DNA from 3 places in the Peribacillus frigoritolerans genome. Region 3 is predicted to be linked to each of the others. Evidence: riboswitches for the same ligand, from Rfam matches in the RefSeq annotation. Region 3 holds a riboswitch; each other region holds the start of a gene.
What was found. Region 3 has a riboswitch for cobalamin ahead of metE (5-methyltetrahydropteroyltriglutamate--homocysteine S-methyltransferase). Riboswitches for the same ligand answer to the same signal wherever they lie in the genome.

Region 1 (4,212 bases), 450 kb from region 3:
TCTTGCTTATTGATTTTTTTAGGGTTCTTTTGACTTTAGCTTTTTCTAGTTCGCTGACTTCTATTTCCTTAAATTCAGTTTCGTCTATGTCTATATCATTTAATAATTCATAAATATCCTTCATACGACACTGCCTCCTAACTTAAGATTCGTAGCTTTTTGACTTAGCTTCTTTTTTCCCCTATAAATTCGATTATCTATTGATGCTTTGGTCAACCCGAGTTTTATCGAGATATCCTCATTTTTTAAACCAAGAAAGTACTTCATGATAAAAATATCCCGATCTACAGGTTCTAAAAGGTCAATTAACTGAAGCAGTTCTTTTCTGTCTTCCAGTATAATCAGTTCGTCTTCTGCAGATTTTTCTGGATCTACTTCTGTGTAACCTGATGTAAGCTCCATTTTCTTCATGGCTTTTCGGTAATAATCAATCGCTTTAAACTTAGCGATCGCACAAATCCATTTTCTGAAATCAGTTGTATCCCCATGGAACTTTATTGAATTGTTCCAGATTGAAAGAAAAATATCATTGATGCATTCTTCCATGACACCGTCGTTCCTAAGAGGAGAGAGAACCTTATATGTTACCCCCTTGATTAGTGGCAAATAGGTATCCACTATAAATTCCAATGCGTCTTCTTCTTGGCGTTGCAACCGCTCGATAAAATTTTTATTCGTAGACTTCATGACATGATTCCCCTTGTTTTTTGTAAAAGCTTTTACACTTTATACAACGTATATAAAAATATTTATTCTCAACTTTTTTGGGGTTTTTATAGAAATTAGTAGATACGATGGTTCCATTAAAATTTGGAATGATATGGTATAGAGGGTATCAAATTTTGTCAGTATGCGACAGTGTTATCCATATAAACGGTTTTCAATATATATTTATCAGGGAGGATAAGCCCTTGGTTTTCTTGAATGATATATCAGGCCGCATATGCTTAGCGTTTTTTTGAAAGGATGAAAGAATGATGGATATATACATTGAAAGGCTTAATGAACGGGATGCACAAGCGTTATTTGCATTTGAATGCAATAATAGAAGGTTTTTCGAGCAAACAGTTCCAAGCCGGGGAGATGATTATTATAGCTCTGGAACGTTTGGAATCAGGCATAAGGAATTATTAAAAGAGCAAGAAGATGCTATCTCCTCTTTTTATTTGATTAAGGATGGTTCAGGCATAATCGTCGGCAGGATTAATCTTGTGGATATCGACCCTATTAAGGGGACGGCTCATGTCGGTTATAGAATCGGTGAAGCGTTTACGCAAAAAGGGATTGCGAACGAAGCTTTAAAGCTTTTGGTCAATCTGGCGCCGGAATTAAATGTGACTCAAATACATGCCAAAACGACAAGCGACAATATCGCTTCCCAAAAGGTTTTAGTGAAAAACGGTTTTGAACGGATTTCGATTAATGAGGAAATTAGTGCGGATACTGGTCAAAAGCTAACTTTCTACCATTATAGAAAGAATCTATAAATCCATATTCCTCTATTAATAGACCGCATTCCCATTTTTTTAATTGTGAAAAGATGGGGAGTATACTATACTAACGTTGTATTTAATGTTTGGAAAATTTTGCGAAGTTCATATATTTGCCGCTGGGTGCCTTTGTGTGAACAAAGGGTAACAGGGAATCGGGTGCAAATCCCGAGTGGTCGCGCCACTGTAACCAAGGAGTTTTCTTTCAGGATGTCACTTGACTCAGTCAGGGAAGACGAAAGGAAATGTTGATTTGGAAGCCAGGAGACCTACCCAGTGAGCATCACCAATTTTTCCTTCGCTGAGAGGAGAGGTGTTCGAGAGTAAGAAAAGGCGGACTTAGGTCCTTCCGTATTTTTTGGCCTATACTCGTAACTCCATTCTTTGTTAAAAGGATTGGGGTTTTTTTGTGTGTTTTTTTGAAGGAGGATATCATCATTGGAAGAGTCATTGGTTAGAAGCTCATTGAAAGAGAATGAGGATATGCTTGACCATTTTGAGAGAAATGCCAAGCGCAGGTTTCGTTTCCTGATATTTTTCTTGCTGTGCATTCTTTTATTATCGATTACATTCGCTGTTACCCTTGGGCCAGTTAAGATGTCAGCAATAACGGTTTGGAAGATCGCCTTAGGGCATCTTCCTTTTATCGGTGATTCTCTGGAGGTGAATTGGAGTATCGCACAAGAGCGGATCATTTGGGATATCCGTCTGCCCCGTGTATTGCTCGGTGCGGTGGTAGGTGCGGGATTATCCGTAGTGGGTGTCGTCATCCAGGCCTTGGTGCGCAATTCACTTGCAGATCCGTATATCCTGGGCATTTCATCTGGTTCTTCTGTTGCGGCAACCCTTGTCATTCTTTTTGGGGCGCTGCCTATATTCGGACAATATGCGTTATCATTCGGTGCATTCCTGGGGGCCATGGCTGCGATGCTTTCCGTTTATTTATTGGCTCAAGTGGGAGGGAGAATTCAAACGACAAGGCTGTTATTGGCGGGTGTAGCCATATCGATGATCATGTCTGCCGTCACTAATTTCATTGTCACTCTTGCACCAAAAGATTCCGGCATCCGTGAAGCGATGTTTTGGATGATGGGCAGCTTAGCGGGTGCAAAATGGGAATACATACCGATTCCAGCGGTTGTGGTGCTTGTGGTTTCATTGTTCCTTATCGTACAATCCCGCTCCCTTAATATCTTATTGATGGGCGAAGAAGTCGCCGCGACGCTCGGAGTCAATATGGAAGCCTTCCGTAAAGTTCTGATCATCATTACGTCCCTTGTTACGGGGACAGTTGTGGCTGTAAGCGGTTCGATTGGGTTCATCGGTCTGGTAGTACCACATTTAGCCCGGCTATTGGCCGGGACAGACCATAAACGTGTTCTTTCATGCAGCATATTGATTGGCATGATCCTCGTCATTTGGTCAGATGTATGTGCCCGGCTGGTCCTGGCACCTCAAGAACTTCCGATTGGCGTTGTCACCGCACTTTGCGGAGGGCCATTCTTCATTTGGCTTTTGCGGCGAAGTTCATATTCATTTGGAGGTGGGGGCAAGTGAGATTAGCTATTGAAGAAGTATCCTATTCAATTCTGGACACTCCTATCATTGAGGAAATAACCCTTCATATAAAAACTGGGCAGTTCGTTGGGCTGATCGGCCCGAATGGGAGCGGGAAATCCACACTATTAAAAAATGCTTCCCGGATTTTGGAGCCGCATACGGGATCTGTTCACCTCGACGGCCGTGACCTTTACCGGCTTTCACAGAAACAAACAGCCCGGGAAATGGCGGTTGTCAGTCAGGAAACATCCCTGACCTTTGACTTTAGTGTACAAGAGATGGTTTGGATGGGAAGGCATCCTCATAAGCGGTTATTTCAGGGAGATACGGAGAAAGATAGACGAATCGTCAATCATGCATTAGCTCGCGTCGAAATGAGTGGATTTGAAGACAGGAGTTTCATGAGTTTGTCGGGTGGTGAGAAACAACGTGTCCTCATAGCACGCGCCCTAGCCCAGGAAGCGAACATCATCATCCTGGATGAACCAACGAATCATTTAGACATCCGGCATCAGCTCCAATTGCTGGACCTTGTTAAAAAGCTGGACGTTACCGTCTTGACGGCCCTGCATGATATAAATTTGGCAGCCATGTATTGTGATCATATATATGTCATCCAAAATGGCAAAGTGATCACATCCGGAACACCAGAAGCTGTATTGACGACAAAAATGATAAGGAAGGTGTTCGGGGTGGAAACGGAAATCGGCATACACCCCATCACGCAAAAGACGCATATCACCTTTTTAGCACATATATAAAAAAAACAATAGATATGAGGGGAAAATATATGACTGGTTACCGAAAGATTTTGTTAAGCATCAGTTTTTTTTTGGCAATGATGATATTGGGCGCTTGCAATAACTCCGAGGAAGCTTCAAAGGACGGAGGTAAACAGAGTGAAAAAAGTGGAAAAGAAACGGTGGTCATCAAGAATCTGGATCATGAATTCACCTATGCAGAGGCCCCAAAACGTGCGGTTTCGCTAAATCAGCATGCGACGGAAATCATGCTTGCATTGGGGTTGCAGGATTCAATGGCAGGTACGGCTTATTTGGATGACGAAATTTTGCCAAAGTATAAAGATGCCTATGAAACGGTGCCTGTGCTTTCCAAGGAATACCCTTCAAAAGAAGTTTTCTTTGAAGCAGAGCCGGATTTT
Region 2 (4,212 bases), 2.4 Mb from region 3:
TGCTTGGTGAATGGCCAAAGCTGTATCTAAAAAAATAAAGATGAAGCGATAGGTCAATTCTATTAAATCGATCAATAAGGAAGGCACTTTAAATTTTCGCAGCACGGATAGGATGACGGTAATGGGTGTAGTTAAGGTAAGGAAATATAAACAGCTGATGCTGCCCAATACGACAGTGATCAAATTGGCCACTGTACCGACGCTGTCATCGCTTATGAATATTTGCCAGTTCCCGACCTTCCAGGACCACCATATATTCGATATCGATGTAAATTTACTTGTGAAAGAAAAAAGGATGGTAATTGTTCCAGATAGTATAAAAAATCCTGGCAATAGAAGTAATTTAAGATAATAGGAAAGCGGGATTTTTGCCGCAAAAATGATTAAAGCGCTCATCACCGTAAAAGTGATGAGCGAAACGGCCATATCCCTTACCGTTAACGAAAACAGCAAAAGGGAAAGTGCAAAAACCATCTTTTCCAACGGATGTACATCCTTTAGCCCATTGAAATAGGCATATTTATCAATGAGTAACATGCTTCGATTTTTCTGCCAATTCTTGTTTGGTTTGCTTATTCCTTTGTCTCATCACGCCAATGAAGTATCCAATGAAACCGGCTCCGATTGCAGCTTGAAGCGCAAATAATAAGCTTTCGGTTTCTGCACCTGGCGGCTCCCAAATACTGTTGAACCATGGCTTGTATTCCGGATGGATCTTAGTGATGGCTTCCTCAGCTTCGCCGTCGGCACCGCCAAATTCCGTTCCTTGTTGGGTGATTAACGGTATGGTTGCAAGAATGACAACCAGGAAAAGCAGCAGTAGACTTTTTTTCATATTAACGGGCCTCCTTGGATAAAACTCGCAGCAATTTCAATTCACCTAGATTGTATTTTTTCAAGAAATTCATCACGACGACTGTCAATAACCCCTCACTGATTGCCAAGGGAATTTGGGTCAGGGCAAAAATCCCTGCAAATTTACTGAAAGAGGCCATGAATCCTCCTACCTCGGATGGAAACGCAAGAGCAAGTTGAACGGAAGTGACCACATAGGTTCCTAAATCTCCAAAAGCAGCTGCCAAGAAAACGGCAAGTGAAAAAGACCACCCCAATTTAGTTGCACCCTTGAAGACAAAGTAAGCAATGAACGGTCCGCAAACGGCCATGGAAAATGCATTGGCTCCTAATGTCGTCAATCCTCCGTGAGCCAGTAATACAGCTTGAAATAACAGAACGATGGAGCCAACGACACTCATGGCCAATGGTCCGAATAATATGGAACCCAAACCAACTCCGGTAGGGTGCGAAGAACTTCCGGTAACGGAAGGGATTTTTAAGGCCGATAAAATAAATACAAATGCGCCCGATAGGCCAAGTATCATTTTTGTTTCTGGGTTTTCCCTTACTTTGGACCTAATGGACCGGTAACCCAAGATTAAAAATGGAAGCGTCAAGGCCCACCAGAATATAGCCCATTCTATGGGTAAAAAGCCCTCCATGATATGCATGGCCAATGCCCGTTTTGGAACAAAAAGCAGTAAAATGACAAAATAAATAATTTTCCAATTGGTTCTTTTCATTCTTTCTCCTTTCAACACTTTTAATTTTTCTGATCAATCTTGAGAAGAAAAGCGGCGCCCAAAATAAAAAGCACTTCTCTCAAAGGAAAGAAGTGCGTAATGAACAGGAATTGTGCAGCATGAACCAACCATGGGCCATTCTGCCTGATCCGCACGCCCATCCTCGTAGGCTGAAACAGTTTCACGCTTCATGGCAGGTCTCCTGGCTTTGGTTCATCATCCCATTACATCCTTCCCATCTCATTTGACAGTGGATTAAAGTAATGGAACTTCCCTTTACAGTGGCGGGACCGCTCCGGATTTTCACCGGCTTCCCTTTTAAGCTGAATTCCGAGAAATTCAACACCATGAAACTTATGTAATTATTTTGAAAATTCTCGTATAGTTTACCATAAAGAAATTATTCCAGCTACACTATCTTTTTTTTTTCGGGACGAAGTTTGTTGCGAGGAAAGGATTGTAACTGGTTTTACACTATTAAACTTTTCTAAACAGTCGGAATAAACTATTGAATTTTGATAAAGTTGTTATATGATAGATTAAGTTAGTTAGAAATGTATAATAAAACCAAATATTTCATTTTAAAAGTGCCCTTGTGTGAATAAGCAAGGGATAATAGGGAAATCGGTGAAAATCCGATGCAGCCCCCGCTACTGTAAACGCTGATGAAATTGTCGATAGCCACTGGCCTGATGCCGGGAAGGGACAAAGTAAAATGAAGCGTAAGCCAGGAAACCTGCTTTTAAAATTGCATGATACTTTTCGGAGGGAAAGGTAGAAGGACTATGACGATTTTGGGAGGATTTGGCATGCTTGCCTTAGGCTCCCCATTCATATAGTTTTTTTAAAACCTTGACTCTAATGTTAAGGTTTTTTATTTTGCCTTTTCCCTGAACTCAGGAGGAAGAAGATGACTACTTGGAATTTGACGGGTACAAATACGCATCTGTTGATTTGTAATGGGAGCAGCTGCATGAAAAAGGGCGGGGAAGAAGTAACCCAAGCGATTCGCGATGAAATTGCTTTAAAAGGACTGGATCTGAAAATCCATACAACCAGGACACGCTGTAACGGAAGATGTAAGGATGCCTGCGTTGTGATTGCCTATCCCCAAGGAAACTGGTATCGAGTGGAAACGCCTGATTTCGGTCGGCAGATCGTCAGTAATATCGATGAGGGTGAGTTTGTTCCACAGATGATCTATAAATTCAATGATGGCGAAATGACCCCTAATCCAGATTTTCCTGCTCATACGGGTATTTCAAAGAACAAAGCGTAAAAGGAGATGTCTTAATGAGTACAAACGGTAAATTATTCGTCGTGGGCTTTGGGCCCGGGAATTTTGAACACATTACCAAACGTGCCGTCGAAGCCCTTCAAGAAAGTGACTACATCATTGGTTATAAAACTTATGTTGAACTCATTCAGGGACTGCTTACAAATCAAACGATCATTAGTACGGGGATGACTGAAGAGGTATCACGTGCACAGGAAGCAGTGAAACAAGCGGAGCTGGGAAAGAAAGTGGCGGTGATTTCCAGTGGGGATGCCGGAGTTTACGGGATGGCAGGGTTGGTTTATGAAGTATTGATTGAAAAAGGCTGGAAAGAAGAAACTGGAGTGGGCATTGAAGTCATTCCTGGCATTTCTGCAATCAACTCATGTGCGTCTTTACTTGGGGCACCAGTCATGCACGATTCGTGTACGATCAGCCTCAGTGATCATTTAACTCCTTGGGAACTGATCGCTAAAAGGGTTGAAGCAGCTGCAATGGCAGACTTTGTCATTGCACTTTATAATCCGCGAAGCGGCAGGCGGACCCGGCAAATTGTTGAAACTCAGAAAATTCTCCTTCGCTACCGCTCGCCGGATACACCTGTCGGGTTGGTGAAAAGTGCTTATCGCGATAGGCAGGATGTTGTTATAACCAATTTGCAGGATATGTTGAATCACGATATTGGAATGTTGACCACCGTCATTATCGGTAATTCATCCACCTTTTTATATGATGACAAAATCATCACACCAAGAGGCTATCAGAGAAAATATACTTTGAATTCGGAAAAGCAAACATTGAAGCCGCATCAGCGACTGCAAAAAGAAGCGGAACCGTGGGCATTAGATCAAGAAGCCTTAACCGAGTCCGCTGGAGGAGTTGGATTACTTACAAAAGCACCAGAAAAGAAGCCAGCTTCCTTTGAAATGGCAATGGAGGCCCTGTCAAGAGTCAAGGGTCAAACCGTTAAGCAATCCATTCAGCCGATTGTTCAGCAAAAAATGGAGTCGGTATTCGAACTTGCGGTTAGTCCAGGTGTGGCGAATAAACAATTCACTCCCAAACAAATGATGACACTTGCGGAAGTTGTCGGGGAAAAGGGAACGATGGAATACACGCCAAATCATAAAATCGTCTTAAAGATTCCGACAACGGAGCCGGAAGTCATTACGGGGAAATTGCAATCAGCAAACTTTCTTTTGTCGCCGATTGGAGATGTACTGACATTAAAAGCCTGTGATTTCTGTGATGGTGAAAAAGCGGAATCCATTCCTTATGCGGATGAAATACACCGGGTGCTTGGCGGAATGAAAATGCCCAAGGAACTGAACATCGGTTTTAATGGGTGTGGGATGG
Region 3 (4,212 bases):
GCGATCGCTTCTTTTCAATGGCAGACCTTCTCTAAGTGCAGGCTCATCAACCTGAATCATTTTGATTCCAGCGGATTCCAATGCAATGACTTCTTTTTCCAAAGCGAGCGCCAGCTGATAGCAAACATTCTCCCTGGAAATATCATCACGGACAAATGACCAGTTCAAAATCGTAACAGGACCTGTAAGCATTCCCTTTACCGTCTTCTTCGTCAGTGATTGTGCATATACACTTTCCCTGACTGTCATCGGTTCGATGAAATGGATGTCGCCGTAGATGACTGGTGGTTTCACACAGCGGGATCCATAGGATTGTACCCAACCCTTTTCTAAAAAGACGAATCCGCCTAACTTATGGCCGAAGTATTCAACCATATCCGTCCGTTCGAATTCCCCGTGAACAAGGACATCCAAACCGATTTCTTCTTGGATTTCAATCCATCTGCCAATTTCTTCGTTAACGAATATTTCATATTGCGAAGCGGTCCATTCTCCTCTTTTGAATTTCCCGCGTGCTTGTTTAACTTCAAATGTTTGCGGAAAGCTGCCGATCGTAGTCGAAGGGAGAAAAGGCAATTTGAAAAATTCCTGTTGTTTTTGGTAACGTTCTTTAAATGGAAGCTGTCGGGCTGCGGTCCTGGTTTTAACCTTTTCGACATTGGCTTGTACAGTTCCGTGATTCCGGGCATTTGAACTTGCTAACGTTTGAAGCGTGAATTTATTGGCATCGACTTTTTCGGCAATTGCTTCAAAGCCTTGATTATTCCCTTTGACCAAGAGTGTGATTTCCTCAAGTTTCTCATCAGCGAAAGCGAGTGCCTCTTTCGCTTCTTTTGAAAGGGCGGTTTCATTACGAACTGTCACCGGGACATGAAGCAGGGAACAAGAGGGCTGAAGCCAGATTTGGTCTTCGGCTACAATTGTCTTAAGAGTCTCGATCAATTGGATTTTTTTCGATAAATCAGAAAGCCAAATGTTTTTTCCGTCAATCACACCTGCAGCAAGCACTTTGTCCTTCGGGAAGCCGAATGCTTCCAGGTTGCTTAGATTCCTTCCTTTGTCATGTACAAAATCAAGACCAATTCCTTGGACTTGTAATTCGATGACTTCTTGGTAATGTTCCACGGCATCAAAGTATGTTTGTAGCATGATGTTCAGGTTTGGTGCTGCTTCATTCAGTTTTTCATAGAGGTAAGTAACAGTTTGCATATCTTCTTTGGAAATCGATGAAACAAGTGAAGGTTCGTCCATTTGAACCCACTTCACGCCTTCTTGCTCCAACTCCCGCAGGATTTGCGTGTATAGGGGAAGCAGGCTCAGGATGATGCCAGGGATATCTTGTTTTTTGAAGCCTTTGGAAAGGGAGATGAAAGTATAAGGACCGATCAATACGGGCTTCGTTTCAATCCCTAGGTTTTCCTTGGCTTCCCGATATGCTGCAAGTGGTTTGTTTTCTGTTAACGTCAGCTGTGGCACCTTTAATTCAGGGACAATATAGTGATAGTTCGTATTGAACCATTTCGTCATTTCGGAAGCTACTTCATCATTGTTTCCGCGAGCCATTGAATAATAAACGGAAAGGGGGACGCTTCCGCTTTCATAGGCTGAATAACGTTCAGGAACAAGACCGAACATGACGGACATATCGAGCATTTGATCATAGCAAGTGAAGTCGTTGACAGGAATAATATCAATGCCTCGCTTCTTCTGTTTTTGTAAGTTGCCTAAACGGATGGCTTTTAGCTGTGCCGTAAATTCTGCTTCATCGATTTTACCGGACCAGTAAGACTCCAATGTACGTTTCCATTCACGATTTTCCCCGATTCGAGGGTAACCCAAACTACTGCTTTTCAATATTCCCATCCTCCTATATTCATTTAATTGAGCAATAAAAAAAGCATTCCTAACCGTCAAAAGAGATGGTTAGAAATGCTTAAAATAAAGAGGCATGCAAAATGCCCCTTAAAATTATAAGGTCCCTAACACCTCCCTATCTCCCGTAGGTTAAAACAGTGTTGTCGAAATAGGCAGGTCTCCTGACTTAGGGATTAACATTAGCGACGGGCCTTCCCGATCTGTTGATCAGTGGCATATTGGATGGCGCTAACACTCCCATTACAGTGGCGGGACCGTGCCGGAATTACACCGGACTTCCCTTTTAATCCTAATTTAAAATTAGGAACCTATTTCCACATATGAAATTTGACAAAACCTGCCTTGATAACTGTTTGCAGGCTAAAAATTTATAAAATAAAAACTATTATAAAAATTTAGACAATCTTAACATATCCGACCAAAAGGGTCAACATGAAAAAAAGATTCAGGAAAAGTATGCGGCTATTAGGTGTGTAGGTGATAAGGGTCTGTTCCTAAAAAAGAATATATTGTTTGGACAGGGAGTATGTATAGAGGAAGTGGCGTTTTGAAATGGGGCGTGGGGGATGACTTTCTACATCTTGATTGCAGGAATCATTTTTTGCATGGTGATGAGCATTCGTACGTTATTTCTTGTTGAGTCGGGAGGAAAGAAGTTTTCTCTGGAGGATATGCTGTGGCTAGGCAATTTATATGCGACGATATTAGTTGGATTTGCACTGATTTATTTATTATACGAACTTCAGAATCATTCGGTGATTCTTGATATGGGCAATCGATTGGATGGCACTTTCTATGAACAGTTGAAGACTTCTTTTTATTTTAGTGCGATGACGATGTTTTCTGTAGGGTATGGAGATATAGCCCCGATTGGCATGGGGAGGATGATAGCTACGATTCAGGCTTTCATCGGTTATACACTGCCGGCAGCGTTCGTGATCCGGACGGTGATTGATTTGGAGCACAAAGATAGGAAGGATAAATGAAAGTTGTGTTTCTTTCGATTATTGGGTACTCTTACCATAATGAAAGAAATGGAGGGTTCAATATGACAGTTAAAATTGGAGAAAAAGCACCTGATTTCAAGCTCCCTGCAAACAATGGTGAAATGGTGTCCCTATCGGATTTTAAGGGGAAATATATTGTTTTATATTTTTATCCAAAAGACATGACGCCAGGCTGCACGACGGAGGCCTGTGATTTCCGGGACCATAATGAGCAATTTGAGGAAATGAACGCTGTCATCATTGGAATCAGCCCAGACCCAGCTGCACGTCATGAAAAATTCATCGAAAAACATGGATTGCCTTTTCTGCTGCTGGCTGATGAAAATCATGAAGCGGCTGAATCATTTGATGTGTGGCAATTGAAAAAGAACTTCGGCAAGGAGTATATGGGCATTGAACGTTCAACTTTCCTGATTGATAAGTCTGGTAAGGTAGTCAAAGAATGGCGTAAAGTAAAAGTCAAAGGCCACGTCGAAGAAGCTCTTGAAACTCTTCGTGACCTCGAAAAATAAGGGACAGGCAGATGAAGGATGAGCGAATAACGAAGCTTGCAGCCAGGCTGATTCATCATTCGATACAATTACAGCCAAAAGAGAGAATCCTCATACGGGGCCATATCAACACGAAACCATTATTGAAAGAGCTGATTGATGAAATTTATAGAGTGGGTGCTTACCCATATGTAGAACTCGAAGACGATGAAATAAGCCGCCACCTGTTACAAGGGAATGTAAAGGAACAACTTGACACCTCTTCGCAATGGGCCTTGAAGAAATATAAGGATATCGATGCGGTCATCATCATCACCGGGGAGGAAAACGATGTGGGAATGACCGATGTTCCCATCGAGAGGCACCGTCTTCAAGGGGAGGCTATGAATTCCCCCACTCTTTTCTATGTAAACAACCGACGTTGGGTCTTGCTTAATTATCCCACCAACGCATTAGCGCAAAAAGCCGGCATGACCTTCGACAGGTACGAAGATTTTCTTTTGAATGTATGCAACATGGATTACGGGAAAATGGAGACGGCCTTGAAACCGTTAAAACAATTGATGGAACGAACTGACAATGTCAGGATCGTCTCGCCAGGAACGGATTTGACCTTCTCCATCAAAGGTATGCCGGCCGTCATATGTGCCGGAAAAAAGAATTTACCGGATGGGGAAGTGTTTACGGCACCCATAAAAGATAGTCTCAATGGAAGGATATCCTTCAACACACCAACAACCTATGAAGGATTCACCTTTAGTGACATAGAATTAAACTTGGAAAAGGGAAAAATCATTAAAGCTACTTCCGATCGTGACTCTGAAATGAACCGAATTCTG

Region 1: linked by a shared signal. The riboswitch ahead of ABOA58_RS21165 (FecCD family ABC transporter permease) and the one ahead of metE (5-methyltetrahydropteroyltriglutamate--homocysteine S-methyltransferase) in region 3 are both predicted to bind cobalamin.
Region 2: linked by a shared signal. The riboswitch ahead of ABOA58_RS11625 ((2Fe-2S) ferredoxin domain-containing protein) and the one ahead of metE (5-methyltetrahydropteroyltriglutamate--homocysteine S-methyltransferase) in region 3 are both predicted to bind cobalamin.

The regions. Positions count from the first base shown of each region.
Region 1 covers NZ_CP158190.1:4,320,048-4,324,259, reverse strand. The annotation lists gene ABOA58_RS21180 (DUF4179 domain-containing protein) at 1-124, opposite strand, end outside; gene ABOA58_RS21175 (sigma-70 family RNA polymerase sigma factor) at 121-687, opposite strand; gene ABOA58_RS21170 (GNAT family N-acetyltransferase) at 978-1,487, shown strand; cobalamin riboswitch at 1,595-1,781, shown strand; gene ABOA58_RS21165 (FecCD family ABC transporter permease) at 1,974-3,047, shown strand; gene ABOA58_RS21160 (heme ABC transporter ATP-binding protein) at 3,044-3,811, shown strand; gene ABOA58_RS21155 (ABC transporter substrate-binding protein) at 3,841-4,212, shown strand, end outside.
Region 2 covers NZ_CP158190.1:2,369,680-2,373,891, forward strand. The annotation lists gene cbiQ (cobalt ECF transporter T component CbiQ) at 1-537, opposite strand, end outside; gene ABOA58_RS11610 (energy-coupling factor ABC transporter substrate-binding protein) at 524-835, opposite strand; gene ABOA58_RS11615 (energy-coupling factor ABC transporter permease) at 837-1,580, opposite strand; gene ABOA58_RS11620 (hypothetical protein) at 1,614-1,772, opposite strand; cobalamin riboswitch at 1,756-1,945, opposite strand; cobalamin riboswitch at 2,149-2,338, shown strand; gene ABOA58_RS11625 ((2Fe-2S) ferredoxin domain-containing protein) at 2,491-2,859, shown strand; gene cobJ (precorrin-3B C(17)-methyltransferase) at 2,874-4,212, shown strand, end outside.
Region 3 covers NZ_CP158190.1:4,769,824-4,774,035, reverse strand. The annotation lists gene metE (5-methyltetrahydropteroyltriglutamate--homocysteine S-methyltransferase) at 1-1,863, opposite strand, end outside; cobalamin riboswitch at 2,010-2,202, opposite strand; gene ABOA58_RS23540 (potassium channel family protein) at 2,442-2,861, shown strand; gene bcp (thioredoxin-dependent thiol peroxidase) at 2,924-3,394, shown strand; gene ABOA58_RS23530 (aminopeptidase) at 3,406-4,212, shown strand, end outside.